Regions from separate parts of the Citrobacter telavivensis genome, predicted to be linked through region 4. Evidence: predicted binding sites of a transcription regulator. Region 4 holds the regulator's gene; each other region holds the start of a gene.
What was found. The regulator CRP, encoded in region 4, controls carbon source genes, mostly activating them, when cyclic AMP is high. The targets are predictions, from matches to a motif close to ATGTGANNNNNNTCACAT.
Positions count from the first base shown of each region.

Region 1: a site for CRP is predicted at 1,001-1,018, ahead of ACERJC_RS21500 (6-phosphofructokinase). Genes of this name have one in related genera too.
Region 2: a site for CRP is predicted at 1,658-1,675, ahead of glpT (glycerol-3-phosphate transporter). Genes of this name have one in related genera too.
Region 3: a site for CRP is predicted at 1,822-1,839, ahead of ydfZ (putative selenium delivery protein YdfZ). Genes of this name have one in related genera too.

Region 1 covers NZ_JBGUBF010000007.1:107,057-110,177, reverse strand. The annotation lists gene ACERJC_RS21510 (PTS fructose-like transporter subunit IIBC) at 1-210, opposite strand, end outside; gene ACERJC_RS21505 (PTS fructose transporter subunit IIA) at 221-667, opposite strand; gene ACERJC_RS21500 (6-phosphofructokinase) at 1,149-2,129, shown strand; gene ACERJC_RS21495 (PTS sugar transporter subunit IIB) at 2,141-2,455, shown strand; gene ACERJC_RS21490 (PTS sugar transporter subunit IIC) at 2,448-3,121, shown strand, end outside.
Region 2 covers NZ_JBGUBF010000001.1:2,249,422-2,252,542, reverse strand. The annotation lists gene glpA (anaerobic glycerol-3-phosphate dehydrogenase subunit A) at 1-1,514, opposite strand, end outside; gene glpT (glycerol-3-phosphate transporter) at 1,787-3,121, shown strand, end outside.
Region 3 covers NZ_JBGUBF010000001.1:1,335,358-1,338,478, reverse strand. The annotation lists gene dcp (peptidyl-dipeptidase Dcp) at 1-93, opposite strand, end outside; gene ydfG (bifunctional NADP-dependent 3-hydroxy acid dehydrogenase/3-hydroxypropionate dehydrogenase YdfG) at 232-978, shown strand; gene ACERJC_RS06425 (GntR family transcriptional regulator) at 1,066-1,752, shown strand; gene ydfZ (putative selenium delivery protein YdfZ) at 1,939-2,142, shown strand; gene ACERJC_RS06415 (mannitol dehydrogenase family protein) at 2,192-3,121, opposite strand, start outside.
Region 4 covers NZ_JBGUBF010000003.1:464,079-467,199, forward strand. The annotation lists gene ACERJC_RS16835 (YccS/YhfK family putative transporter) at 1-1,539, opposite strand, end outside; gene crp (cAMP-activated global transcriptional regulator CRP) at 1,591-2,223, opposite strand; gene ACERJC_RS16845 (OsmC family protein) at 2,531-2,935, shown strand; gene ACERJC_RS16850 (phosphoribulokinase) at 3,010-3,121, opposite strand, start outside.

The sequences.
Region 1 (3,121 bases), on a different contig from region 4:
GCCTCGCCCGGTGGCTAAAATGACGTAATCAGCCGCGGCAATTTCATCCTGCGTCAGGCGGTTTTCGACGCCGCTTGCCCCCTGGGTTTCGACTTTAATGGTATGGCCGAGCGAACGCGCTTTTTGTTCCAGCGCTTCCGCGACCATGTAGGTGTGAGCAATGCCCGCAGGACAGTTGGTGATTGCCACTAAACGTAAGGATGACTGCATAGCCGCTTCCTTATGAGGTTAAGGTCTGATTTAACAGGGCAAGCACCTGGCTGGCGTCACCCTGCTTCAGTTGATTGATGAAATCCTGATGGATAATTTTGCGGCATAGCGTGCCGATGATTTTGATCTGCTCCTCTTCACCGGTTTGCGGCACGCCGAGGCAAATCCAGCAGTTGACGCCTTCGCCGTCGCTCGCCTTCCAGTCAAGACTCTGGGTTTTACGGGCAAACAGAACAAAGGGTTGCTTCACGCAGACGCTTTTTCCGTGAGGAACGGCGATACCTGAGCCGAATCCCGTGGAATGCAGTTTTTCCCGCATCAGTAGCGTTTGCAGAAATAACGGACGATCGGTGATATAGCCATTCTTAAACGCTATTTCCGCCAGCTGTTTGAGAATGGAATAAGGGGTGTTGCCCTGAATATTCAGATCAATACAGTGTGCGCCGAGTTCTGACATAGAGTGACTCCGTTAAAATCATTTTTATGATTTTAACGATGAACAGACGATGAGATGAGCGGCAATATGTCAGCGGGCAATGACATAATTCGCGCTAAGCATGTGCAGGCTTTGTGCACAAGCCCACATTTTGACGCCTCACACCGGGAAAATAGAGGCGTTGTGGACCTCTTAATCGTAAAAAAAAGCGATGGTTATCACATTTTTCTCTTTTTATAAAAGCGACATAACCCGTTGCCGAGGGCGTCTTAATGTCGGTTTTTTCATATTTAATTAACTCAATGATAAGTAAGGAAATTAAAAAGCAATTTATAGATAAAATTCAATTTACAAATGAGATATGCATCACAAAAAACAGCTTTATAATGAGCTTGTCAATATTAGGTGATTACAAATTTATCAGCATTATGTGATCTTCATTGCAAATATCAAGCATGGAGTCAGGGAAAAATGTTTCCACGGACGCTTCGGAGGAAACGCAATGAAAATGGGTATTGTCATTAGTGGTGGAGACGTTTCTGGAATAAATAATTTCATATTCCAGGTCGCCAGACTCGCAGATGCAAAAATTACGTTATTCAATGGTGGTATTACCGGCTTGCTGGAGAAAAATCACCATGACGTGACATGGCGGGATTTGGTCGATTTTTCTATCGCGGCGATACCTGTTATTACCTCGGGAAGAACCACCCGGAAGTTGCAGCGTAGCGAGTATGAAACGATCGCCAGAAAACTTAAGTCGTTGCACATTGATGTGCTGATTATGGCGGGCGGCGACGGCAGTTTACAGTTTCTCAATACCCTGAGCGAGTTTGATGTTAATTGTTTTGGCGTAGGGATGACTATCGATAATGATGTTTATGGCAGCCATTATACGATTGGTTTTTCGACCGCCTGCGAACAGATTATTAAGGAGGTTTCACGTTTAAGAAATACCGGCAGAGCGCTGCCCGGCCGCGTGTTTATGGTGGAATTGTTGGGCGGATATTGTGGTGAATTAACCCTGCAATCGGCCATTAAATGTAATGCAGATATTGCCCTGATCCCGGAATCCCAGATGCCGCTTGAAACCTTAGCGCAGCGGGTGAAGCAGAAACTGGCCATCCAGAACAGCGTGATTATTCTGTGCTCCGAAGGCTACACCCGAGAATATTCTCCCGGCTTTCAGGGAGCGATTGACACAATGATTAAACAACTCGAACCGCGAATTGGCGAGCGAATTCGTAAAACGATAGTCGGTTACGGTTTACGGAATGGCGATCCGACCTGTGAAGAAATTTATCAGGGCACCATTATGGCGAGCGAAGTGGTTCGGTGCATCCAGTCAGGGATGAAAAATAAAGCGATTATTATAAATCAAAGCAATAAACCTATTCCGATTGATCTCGTAAGTATGAAAAAACGTCTGGTTGATACAGAAGGACATCATTACAAACTTGCCAAACAACTCAATATTATTTGAGGAGACCTTACATGCTGAAAATTCTTTGCGTATGTGGCTGCGGCCTCGGTTCAAGTTTTGCTATTGAAATGACGGCGAAAGCGGTTTTAAAGAAACTGGAAATTCCTGCGCATATCGAACATACCACGGTATCCGAAGCGGGAGCGTTTAAATCTGACATGATCCTGACGCAAAAAACCTTTGCTGATATCTTAACGGCTGATGCCAGCGAAGAAGAAATTAAACGGGTCGTGGTTCTGAATAAGCTCACAGACAAAGACGAAATTGAAGCCAAGATCGTCGCGTTTTTAAAAGAGCGGAATCTGAAGGTAGCCCATTATGAATAGCTTCGTTGAATTCATCGTTAAAGATTTGCTCGGTCAGGCGTCGATATTAATTGCTTTTATCGCGATGCTCGGGCTTATCCTGCAAAAGAAATCGCCGGGAAAAACCGCTGAAGGCACGTTTAAAACGTTGCTCGGTTTTTTAATCATGATGGCCGGGATTAATATTATTGTCGCCACACTGACCTTCCTGAACGATATTTTTACTCAGGGATTTGGCATGAAGGGTTACATTACCGATGTGGCCGCCATTGCCGGATTAGCCAACCGCGAGTTGGGCTCAGAAGTGGCGTTAACCCTGATGGTGATTTTTGCTGTCAACATCATCATCGCGCGTCTGACGCCGCTGAAATACATCTTCCTGACCGGACAGGCGTTATTGTGGATGGCGACCATTGGCGCGGTCATTGGCTATAAATCGGGTCTTACCGGACTGCCGCTGATTCTGACCGGTGGTATTTTTGGCGGCATCATGGCGGTTCTGATGCCTGCGCTGGCGCAACCGGTGGTCAGACGTATCACCGGCTCGGATGATGTGGCGCTGGGACACTTTTGCACCATTGGCTACCTGGTACAGGCGGCGGTGGCTAAGGTGGTGGGCAAAGGGTCCCGCTCCACGGAAGACCTCGAATTACCTGATAACTTCAAGTTCTTACAGGATACCTACCT
Region 2 (3,121 bases), on a different contig from region 4:
CGTTCATTGAGAAAATCCGATAGCTGGGTGATGGATTGTGCAGCGGTGGTGATGTTAAAGCGTTGCAGCAACCCGGCAGCACGACAGGCGCAGAGTTCGCCCTGACAGGTGCCCATCCCTACGCGGGTGCGACGACGGAGATCCAGCAGGCTGTTAACGTTTAAATTTTCGACGGCGTACTGTACTTCACCCGCGGTGACGGCTTCGCACTCACAGACCAGGCTGCGGTGCTGGCGGCCATGGCTCAGCCACGCCGGCGTACGGTCGCCGTGGCGATACACCGCTGATCCGCGCAGTGGGGCGGGCAAGGAGATCACACGCTTCAGCGTGCTTTCCGTCGGTTCCTGTGAACCCGGTAGCGGTGTGTCTGCGGTGATGCAAGGGCGCGTGTTGCCAAGCTTACGGCAGACCGCGTCGGTAGCCCATTCCGCCATCAGGCGGTAGGTCATCAGTTTGCCGCCGGTAATAGTGATAAACCCGTCGAGGCCGTCGCGTTTCGCGTGATCGAACAGCACAATGCCGCGGCTGACGTTACGACCACTCGGATCGTCATCACTGGCTACCAGCGGGCGCACCCCGGAGTAGGCGCGCAGAATACGGGTTTTCGCCATAATCGGCGCCAACTTTTCACCTTCACGCAGCAGAATATCGACCTCATCGGCGGTCACCCTGTTGCTGTCGATATCGTTGTAATCAATGTGGGTTGAGGTCGTGCCAATCAGCGAAATCGTGTCGCCGGGCACCAGAATATCGGCGTCAGACGGCTTACGGCAGCGGTTGATGACGTGCTGGTTGATGCGGTGGTCCATAATCAGCAGCGATCCTTTTGCCGGGAACATGCGGATACTCAAATCAGCATATTCCGCGATCCGCTGTCCCCAGATCCCGGCGGCATTAACCACCACCGGCGCATGCAGGGTTTGTGTTTCGCCGTTGAGATGGTTGCGCACATGGACACCGCTGACGGTCGCGCCTTCGCGGATAAGTCCAGTCACTTCGTGGGCGGTCAGGATGATGGCGCCGTGCTCTTTCGCATCGAGCATATTGGCCGCGGTCAGGCGGAACGGGTCAACGGTGCCGTCCGGCACTTTGACCGCGCCGATCAGTTGCGGATTTACCGACGGCTCAATCATCCGCGCCTGTTGCGGATCGACTGCTTCTGCACGAATCCCCGCTTCTTCGCAGGCGCGGATAAAGGTGGTCTGGAAGGAAAGTTCATCCTCCGGCAAGGTAATAAACAGACCGTCCGTTGGCTCAACGCAGTGGCGGGCGATACGTTTCAGAATTTGGTTTTCGCTGATGCATTCACGGGCAGATTCCGCGTCAGTCACGGCATAGCGCGCACCGCTGTGCAGCAGTCCATGGTTACGGCCGGTCGCACCGGTCGCAATATCATGACGTTCGACTAAGATGACACGTAGACCGCGTAGCGCGCAGTCACGGGCAATCCCTGCGCCTGTGGCACCGCCTCCAATGATAATCACGTCACTTGTTTGCGAGTCGCGAGTTTTCATTGCTTTCCCTCACAGTTCGTTTTTTATCATTTAGCCACATAAAAAACATGGTTTGTTTGATTTCGCGCATATTCGCTCATGATTCGAAAATGAAACGTGATTTCGTGCGCCTTTCTGAACATTTGTCATAAATCTGTAACAATATGTGCTGCAATTCACATTCACGACAGGTATCTTTACCTAACATCGCCGCCATACGGGAATCTGCGGGGGGCGCTCGAACTACCTGCGGTGTTTACTACTTATAAAAGACGGGCCACGGAGGCTACATTATGTTGAGTATTTTTAAACCAGCGGCGCATAAAGCTCGCTTGCCAGCGGCGGAAATCGATCCGACTTACCGTCGGCTTCGCTGGCAGATATTCCTGGGAATATTCTTTGGCTATGCCGCGTATTATCTGGTGCGCAAGAACTTTGCTCTGGCGATGCCCTATCTGGTAGAGCAAGGCTTTTCGCGGGGAGATTTAGGTTTTGCCCTCTCGGGGATCTCCATTGCTTACGGATTTTCGAAATTCATCATGGGCTCGGTTTCGGATCGCTCGAATCCGCGCGTTTTCCTCCCTGCCGGTCTGATTCTGGCGGCGGCAGTGATGCTGTTCATGGGCTTTGTGCCGTGGGCGACATCGAGCATTGCCGTGATGTTTGTGCTGCTGTTCCTCTGCGGGTGGTTCCAGGGGATGGGGTGGCCGCCGTGCGGACGCACCATGGTGCACTGGTGGTCGCAGAAAGAACGTGGCGGAATCGTCTCCGTCTGGAACTGTGCGCATAACGTCGGTGGCGGGATCCCTCCGCTGCTGTTCCTGCTCGGGATGGCCTGGTTTAACGACTGGAAAGCGGCGCTGTATATGCCAGCGTTCGGCGCCATTCTGGTGGCAATTTTCGCTTTCGCGCTGATGCGTGATACTCCGCAATCCTGCGGTCTGCCGCCCATCGAAGAGTACAAAAACGACTACCCGGATGATTACAACGAAAAAGCGGAAGAAGAACTGACGGCGAAGCAGATCTTCATGCAGTACATCCTGCCGAACAAATTGCTGTGGTACATCGCTATCGCGAACGTGTTCGTCTATCTGCTGCGCTATGGCATTCTCGACTGGTCTCCGACCTATCTGAAAGAAGTGAAGCATTTTGCGCTGGATAAATCCTCCTGGGCCTACTTCTTCTATGAATACGCAGGGATCCCCGGGACGCTGCTGTGTGGCTGGATGTCGGACAAAGTGTTCCGTGGCAACCGTGGTGCGACCGGCGTGTTCTTTATGACGCTGGTGACTATCGCCACCATCATTTACTGGATGAACCCGGCAGGTAACCCGACCGTCGATATGATTTGTATGATTGTGATCGGCTTCCTGATTTACGGCCCGGTGATGTTGATTGGTCTGCATGCGCTGGAGCTGGCACCGAAAAAAGCCGCAGGGACGGCAGCTGGCTTTACCGGCCTGTTTGGTTACCTCGGTGGTTCCGTGGCGGCCAGCGCCATTGTCGGCTACACCGTTGACTTCTTCGGCTGGGACGGCGGCTTCATGGTGATGATCGGCGGCAGCATTCTGGCGGTTATCCTGCTCATTGTGGTGATGTTCGGCGAGAAACGCCACCATGCTGAGATG
Region 3 (3,121 bases), on a different contig from region 4:
TGCGGGACGATAATGACTGACTTCAATCAGATCAAAACGGGGTGCCTGATACGGTAACAGGCTGTGGCTAAAGAACGGATTCGTTAACGACATCTTTCACTCCTGAAAACGATTTGTTCAATAGAGTAGGCTTCAGGGTAAAAGACCGCAATCCTGTAAAACCAGGATTACCCGCGTGGGCGGATCGCGTGCTATGGTAGTTAAACGTAAAAAGCGTTGAGGAACAGTGAGATGATCGTTTTAGTAACCGGAGCAACAGCAGGTTTTGGTGAATGCATTACACGTCGTTTTGTTGAGAACGGGCATAAAGTCATTGCCACTGGCCGTCGCCAGGAACGCCTGCAAGAGTTAAAAGAGTCGCTGGGTGATAACGTGCTGACCGCGCAACTGGATGTCCGCAACCGCGCGGCCATTGAGGAGATGCTGGCGTCATTGCCTGCCGGGTGGCGTGATATCGACCTGCTGGTCAATAACGCCGGTCTGGCGCTGGGCCTGGAACCTGCGCATAAAGCCAGTGTGGAAGACTGGGAAACCATGATCGATACCAACAACAAAGGGCTGGTTTACATGACCCGCGCCGTCCTGCCGGGCATGGTAGAGCGTAACCGGGGTCATATCATCAATATTGGCTCTACGGCAGGCAGTTGGCCTTATGCCGGCGGTAACGTCTATGGCGCGACCAAAGCGTTTGTTCGTCAGTTTAGCCTGAATCTGCGTACCGATCTGCACGGTACGGCGGTTCGCGTCACGGATATCGAACCGGGTCTGGTGGGCGGTACTGAGTTTTCCAACGTGCGCTTTAAAGGCGATGACAACAAAGCGGGCAAAACCTATGAGAACACCACGGCGCTGACGCCGGAAGATGTGACCGAAGCAGTCTGGTGGGTTGCCACCCTGCCTGCCCATGTGAACATCAATACGGTAGAAATGATGCCTGTGACGCAGTCATTTGCCGGACTGAGCGTTCACCGCGGTTAATTTTGCCTCCCGGCCTGCGGGCCGGGTATAGCTCGCGACAAAAAAGTGGTAGAATTTGTGGGTTAACTTTTTAAAAAGTAAGAGCGAATGACCGTCGAAACGCAACTCAACCCTACACAGCCCGTAAATCAGCAGATTTATCGCATTCTTCGCCGTGACATCGTGCACTGCCTCATTGCGCCAGGCACGCCGCTGTCCGAAAAAGAGGTGTCTGTACGCTTCGATGTCTCTCGTCAACCGGTGCGCGAAGCGTTTATTAAGCTCGCGGAAAACGGATTGATCCAGATCCGCCCGCAGCGCGGCAGCTACGTCAACAAGATCTCCCTCTCGCAGGTGCGAAACGGCTGTTTTGTCCGCCAGGCTATCGAATGCGCAGTGGCGCGGCGGGCCGCAGCCCAAATCACCGACAGTCAGTGCTATCAGCTTGAGCAGAATCTCAATCAACAGCGGATTGCCATTGAGCGCAAGCAGCTGAATGATTTCTTCGAGCTGGATGACAATTTCCACCAGAAGCTGGCAACCATTGCCGACTGCCAACTGGCATGGGACACCATCGAAAATATCAAGGCCACTATCGACCGCGTGCGTTACATGAGCCTTGATCACGTTTCCCCGCCGGAAATGTTACTCCGTCAGCACCTCGATATTTTTGCCGCACTGGAAAAGCACGACGCCGATGCCGTCGAGCAGGCAATGACCCAACATCTGCAAGAAATTGGCGAATCGGTCCTGTTGATCCGCCAGGAAAACAGTGACTGGTTCAGCGAAGAGTAATTCCCCCACCTCATCTCCTGTGAGATGAGGTTTCCTCGTTTTCTTCCCTGCATGTCCGCATCAAAAAAGATGTGAGATTGATCAAAAACAAAAAAAATCCTGACTGATAAGCGTATTTATATAGCGCCCGTTACGTGGGACCTGAGCCCACGGGCTTTGACGGTAAGTTAGAAAGGAGAAAATACCATGATGACATACGATCGTAACCGTAACGCAATCACCACAGGTAGCCGTGTGATGATCAGTGGCACCGGCCATACCGGTCGCATCAAAGCGATTGATACCGAGGGCCGGGATGCGGCGCAAATTCGTCGTGAAAAAACAGTCGAAGTGGAAGGCTGTGAAGGCAAATTTGCCCCGGTAGAACTGATTCGGCTCGGCATGAACTAATGGTGTGAGTGCCGGATAATGCCTTGATTATCCGGCAGTCCTGAGGCAGTTACTTCACTTTTGCCGCATATTTTGCCACGGTGGCTTTCGCCCCATCCGCCAGCAACGTCCGATACGCCTCTTTCACCGCCTGCGTGAACAACGCCACTTGCGGCAGTTCGTTACCAAAGATCGCGTCAATACCCAGCAGTGCCTCAACGCGGCTTTCACCTTCCGCACTGTTTTGCACTGCCTGTTGGATCACCGGCAACAGCGGATCGTTCACTTCAATGGCATTTCCCTGCTCGTCCACGCCGCCGACATAGCGCATCCAGCCCGCCACGCCCAGCGCCAGTAAATCAAAACGGCTGTTGTGCGCCAGATGCCAGCGCACAGAATCCAGCATCCGCTGGGGTAGTTTCTGGCTACCGTCCATCGCAATCTGCCAGGTACGGTGACGCAGCGCCGGGTTGCTGTAGCGTTCGATAAGGAGATCGGCATAATGCGTGAGATCCACCCCCTGCACTTTCAGCGTCGGCGCCTGCTCGTTAAGCATCAGCGCGCGGGCCGCCACGCGGTAATTTTCATCCCCCATGCAGTCGTTGATATGCTGATACCCTGCAAGATAACCCAGATAAGCGAGGAATGAGTGGCTGCCGTTAAGCATACGCAGTTTCATCTCTTCAAACGGGATCACGTCAGAGACCAGTTCTGCCCCCGCTTTTTCCCACTGCGGACGACCGGCAACAAAATTATCTTCAATCACCCACTGGCGGAACGGCTCGCAGGCCACGCCCGCCGGATCGCGCACACCGGTCAGTTTTTCGATTTTATCCAGCGTGTCGGCGGTGACGGCCGGAACGATACGGTCAACCATCGTCGACGGGAACGTGACGTGTTGTTCGATCCAGGCGGCCAGTTCAGCATCCACTGCGCGTGCATAGGCGGTGACCACGTTACGCATCACGTGACCGTTTTCCGGCATGTTGTCGCAGGACAT
Region 4 (3,121 bases):
CAACAGACCGCTCTGCCATTGCGGCCACAGCCAGACGGTACCCCCGAATGCAATCAGGCAGCCTATGACCGTATCGACAAATCGCGGGATAATGAACTGCTCGCCGTCCAGCGTCAGGAGTTGTAAGGTATACACCGCGGTGATGGTAAATCCTACCGTCGCCCAACCGTAGTTTTTCCGGATGGTCAGATAGCTGACCAGGGTGATTGCCAGCATCAGCGCCAGCGTATACCCCTCAGGAATATGAAAGTGCAGCGTCACGCCTGCGATAATCAGCCCCACCAGCGTTCCCGCCGAACGGTGCAGAATACGCACGCGGGTGGCACCGTAACCATTTTGCGTCACAAACAGAACGGTCATTAGGATCCAGTAAGGTTTCGGCAGATGTAACGCGGACCCCATCAGACTGGCAATGCTGAGCATTACGCTGATACGCCCGGCGTTACGCAGCGCCGGAGATTTCAACGAGAGGTAGTTTTTCAGCGCCGGCAGCAGCGGTAACCGACGCTGTTTGTCGGCCATCAGATCGCGGGCGTAGAGTGGGCGCTGAGTGCGAAGCACGCGGGCGATACGGCTGAAATGCCAGTAACAGAACTGCCCTACGGGGTTATCCGGATGCTGATTAGCAATTTTTTCCAGCGCGCCAATCTGCTTTTGCATGGTGAACCGCGTCGGCAGTCGGTGATAGAGAATGTCATCCGCCAGTACGCGCAGGCGAGCGGCGACCGTTTGCGCATTCCAGCGAATCACCTGTTCCGCATGGCTGCGTTCGACCAGCTTTTGCACTTCTTCCGGCTGATGCAGACTGACGGAGATATGCTCCTGCAGATCCAGCGCTTCCTGAAAGGCGCGCAGCATCCGCTTGTAGTCATTGTTGCGGTGCGCCGACAGCATGTGCATCTGCTGATAGCACTGGGTGATGAGGTCGACCGCTTTCTGCTGGCGCATCAGCAGTGGCGGCAGGGCTTTTTCCGGATCAGTATGCTGGGTCAGCATACTGTATTTGGCTTCGCAGTAATCCGCCAGTTCACGGTATAACAGGCTCAGCGACTCGCGAAGCGGCTGTTCGCGCCAGAGCCAAAACCAGAACCAGTTAAACAATCCGTACCATAGCGTGCCCAATGCGTAGATCAGCAGAGGCTCCCAGACCGGCATGTTCCCCGCGAGGCTCAGTGTGAAAATCGCTGCAATCAGCGAGGCTGGAAGCAGGCGGGCGTGAAGGGAGCTCAATTCCGCAGTGACGCCGAGCGTGAGCGTTAGTCCGGTCAGGATCAGGGGTAACGGTATCGCCTGCGCCAGCAGCAGTTGCATGATCAGGCTACAGCCGGCAAACAGCGACGCCCCGATAATCAGGCGTTTGAAAAAGCGTTTGTGCGGAGTATCAAGCCCGGCAATGTTGCAGCAGGCGGGAACGAGAGAGAAGAGCAGGCCAAGATGTAACTGCCCGATGAGCAGGCCGACGGCCACGGGCAAACAGAGCACCAGTGTTTGACGTAGTGCATAGTTGATTTCTGGGTGATAAATCAGTCTGCGCCACATTGGCAAAACAAAAATGACGCGCTATCGGGTAGCGCGTCATTTTCGATGAGATTAACGAGTGCCGTAAACGACGATCGTTTTACCGTGAGCGGAGATCAGGTTCTGATCTTCCAGCATCTTCAGAATACGACCAACGGTTTCGCGAGAGCAGCCAACGATCTGGCCAATCTCCTGGCGAGTGATTTTGATCTGCATACCGTCCGGGTGAGTCATCGCATCAGGCTGTTTCGCCAGATTCAGCAGCGTCTGGGCGATACGACCGGTCACATCGAGGAAGGCCAGGTTACCGACTTTCTCCGAAGTAACTTGCAGGCGGCGAGCCATTTGGGAAGACAGGCGCATCAGAATATCTGGGTTCACCTGGATCAACTGGCGGAATTTCTTGTAGGAAATTTCAGCCACTTCACACGCTGTTTTCGCTCGAACCCATGCGCTACGTTCCTGGCCTTCTTCAAACAGGCCCAGTTCGCCAATGAAATCACCCTGATTCAGATAAGAAAGGATCATTTCTTTCCCTTCCTCATCTTTAATCAACACTGCCACTGAGCCTTTAACGATGTAGTACAACGTTTCTGCTTTTTCACCCTGGTGAATCAGCGTGCTCTTGGACGGGTACTTATGAATGTGGCAATGAGACAAGAACCATTCAAGTGTCGGGTCTGTTTGCGGTTTGCCAAGCACCATGCGCGATTATCCTCTGTTATAAGCTGTCTCCAGAGCCAAAAAAATCCGCTGTCTCTGGGGTTGCAAAAATGTGCTTCCCTCGTCCTGGGAAGAGGCCGTCAAAAACGAACTGCAGCCTTTAATGTGAAGTCCTCTGCATACATGCAGTACATCAATGTATTACTGTAGCATCCTGACTGTTTTAGCATAGCTTTAGCCGTGTGTCTCCTGGTGTCTCGCTTCAGCATGACGGAGGTCGCCTTCCGTTGCGAGAATTGTTATGTACGCGTAATCTGTCAGGAAAATTGACGCACTGGAGTTAAAAAATATGCAAGCGCGTGTTAAATGGGTTGAAGGGTTAACCTTCCTGGGTGAGTCGGCTTCCGGTCACCAGATTTTGATGGACGGTAACTCCGGTGATAAAGCGCCGAGCCCGATGGAAATGGTGTTGATGGCGGCAGGGGGGTGCAGCGCGATTGACGTGGTTTCTATCCTGCAAAAAGGTCGTCAGGATGTGACGAACTGCGAAGTGAAACTGACGTCAGAACGTCGCGAAGAGGCACCCCGCCTGTTCACCCACATCAATCTGCATTTTATTGTCACGGGTCACGACCTGAAGGATGCCGCCGTTTCGCGTGCGGTCGATCTGTCGGCAGAGAAGTATTGCTCCGTGGCGTTGATGCTGGAAAAAGCGGTCAATATTACCCATTCGTATGAAGTGATTGCTGCCTGATGGCACTGCACTTATCAGGCCTACGACAGGAGTAGGCCGGATAACGCAACGCCGCCATCCGGCAAAATCTTACCTTACTCGATTTTTTTCCCTTCCATCAGTCGCTGTACCAACGGCAACATAATCAGCTCCATGGCCAGCCCCATTTTGCCGCCAGGCACTACCAATGTATTGATGTGAGAAATG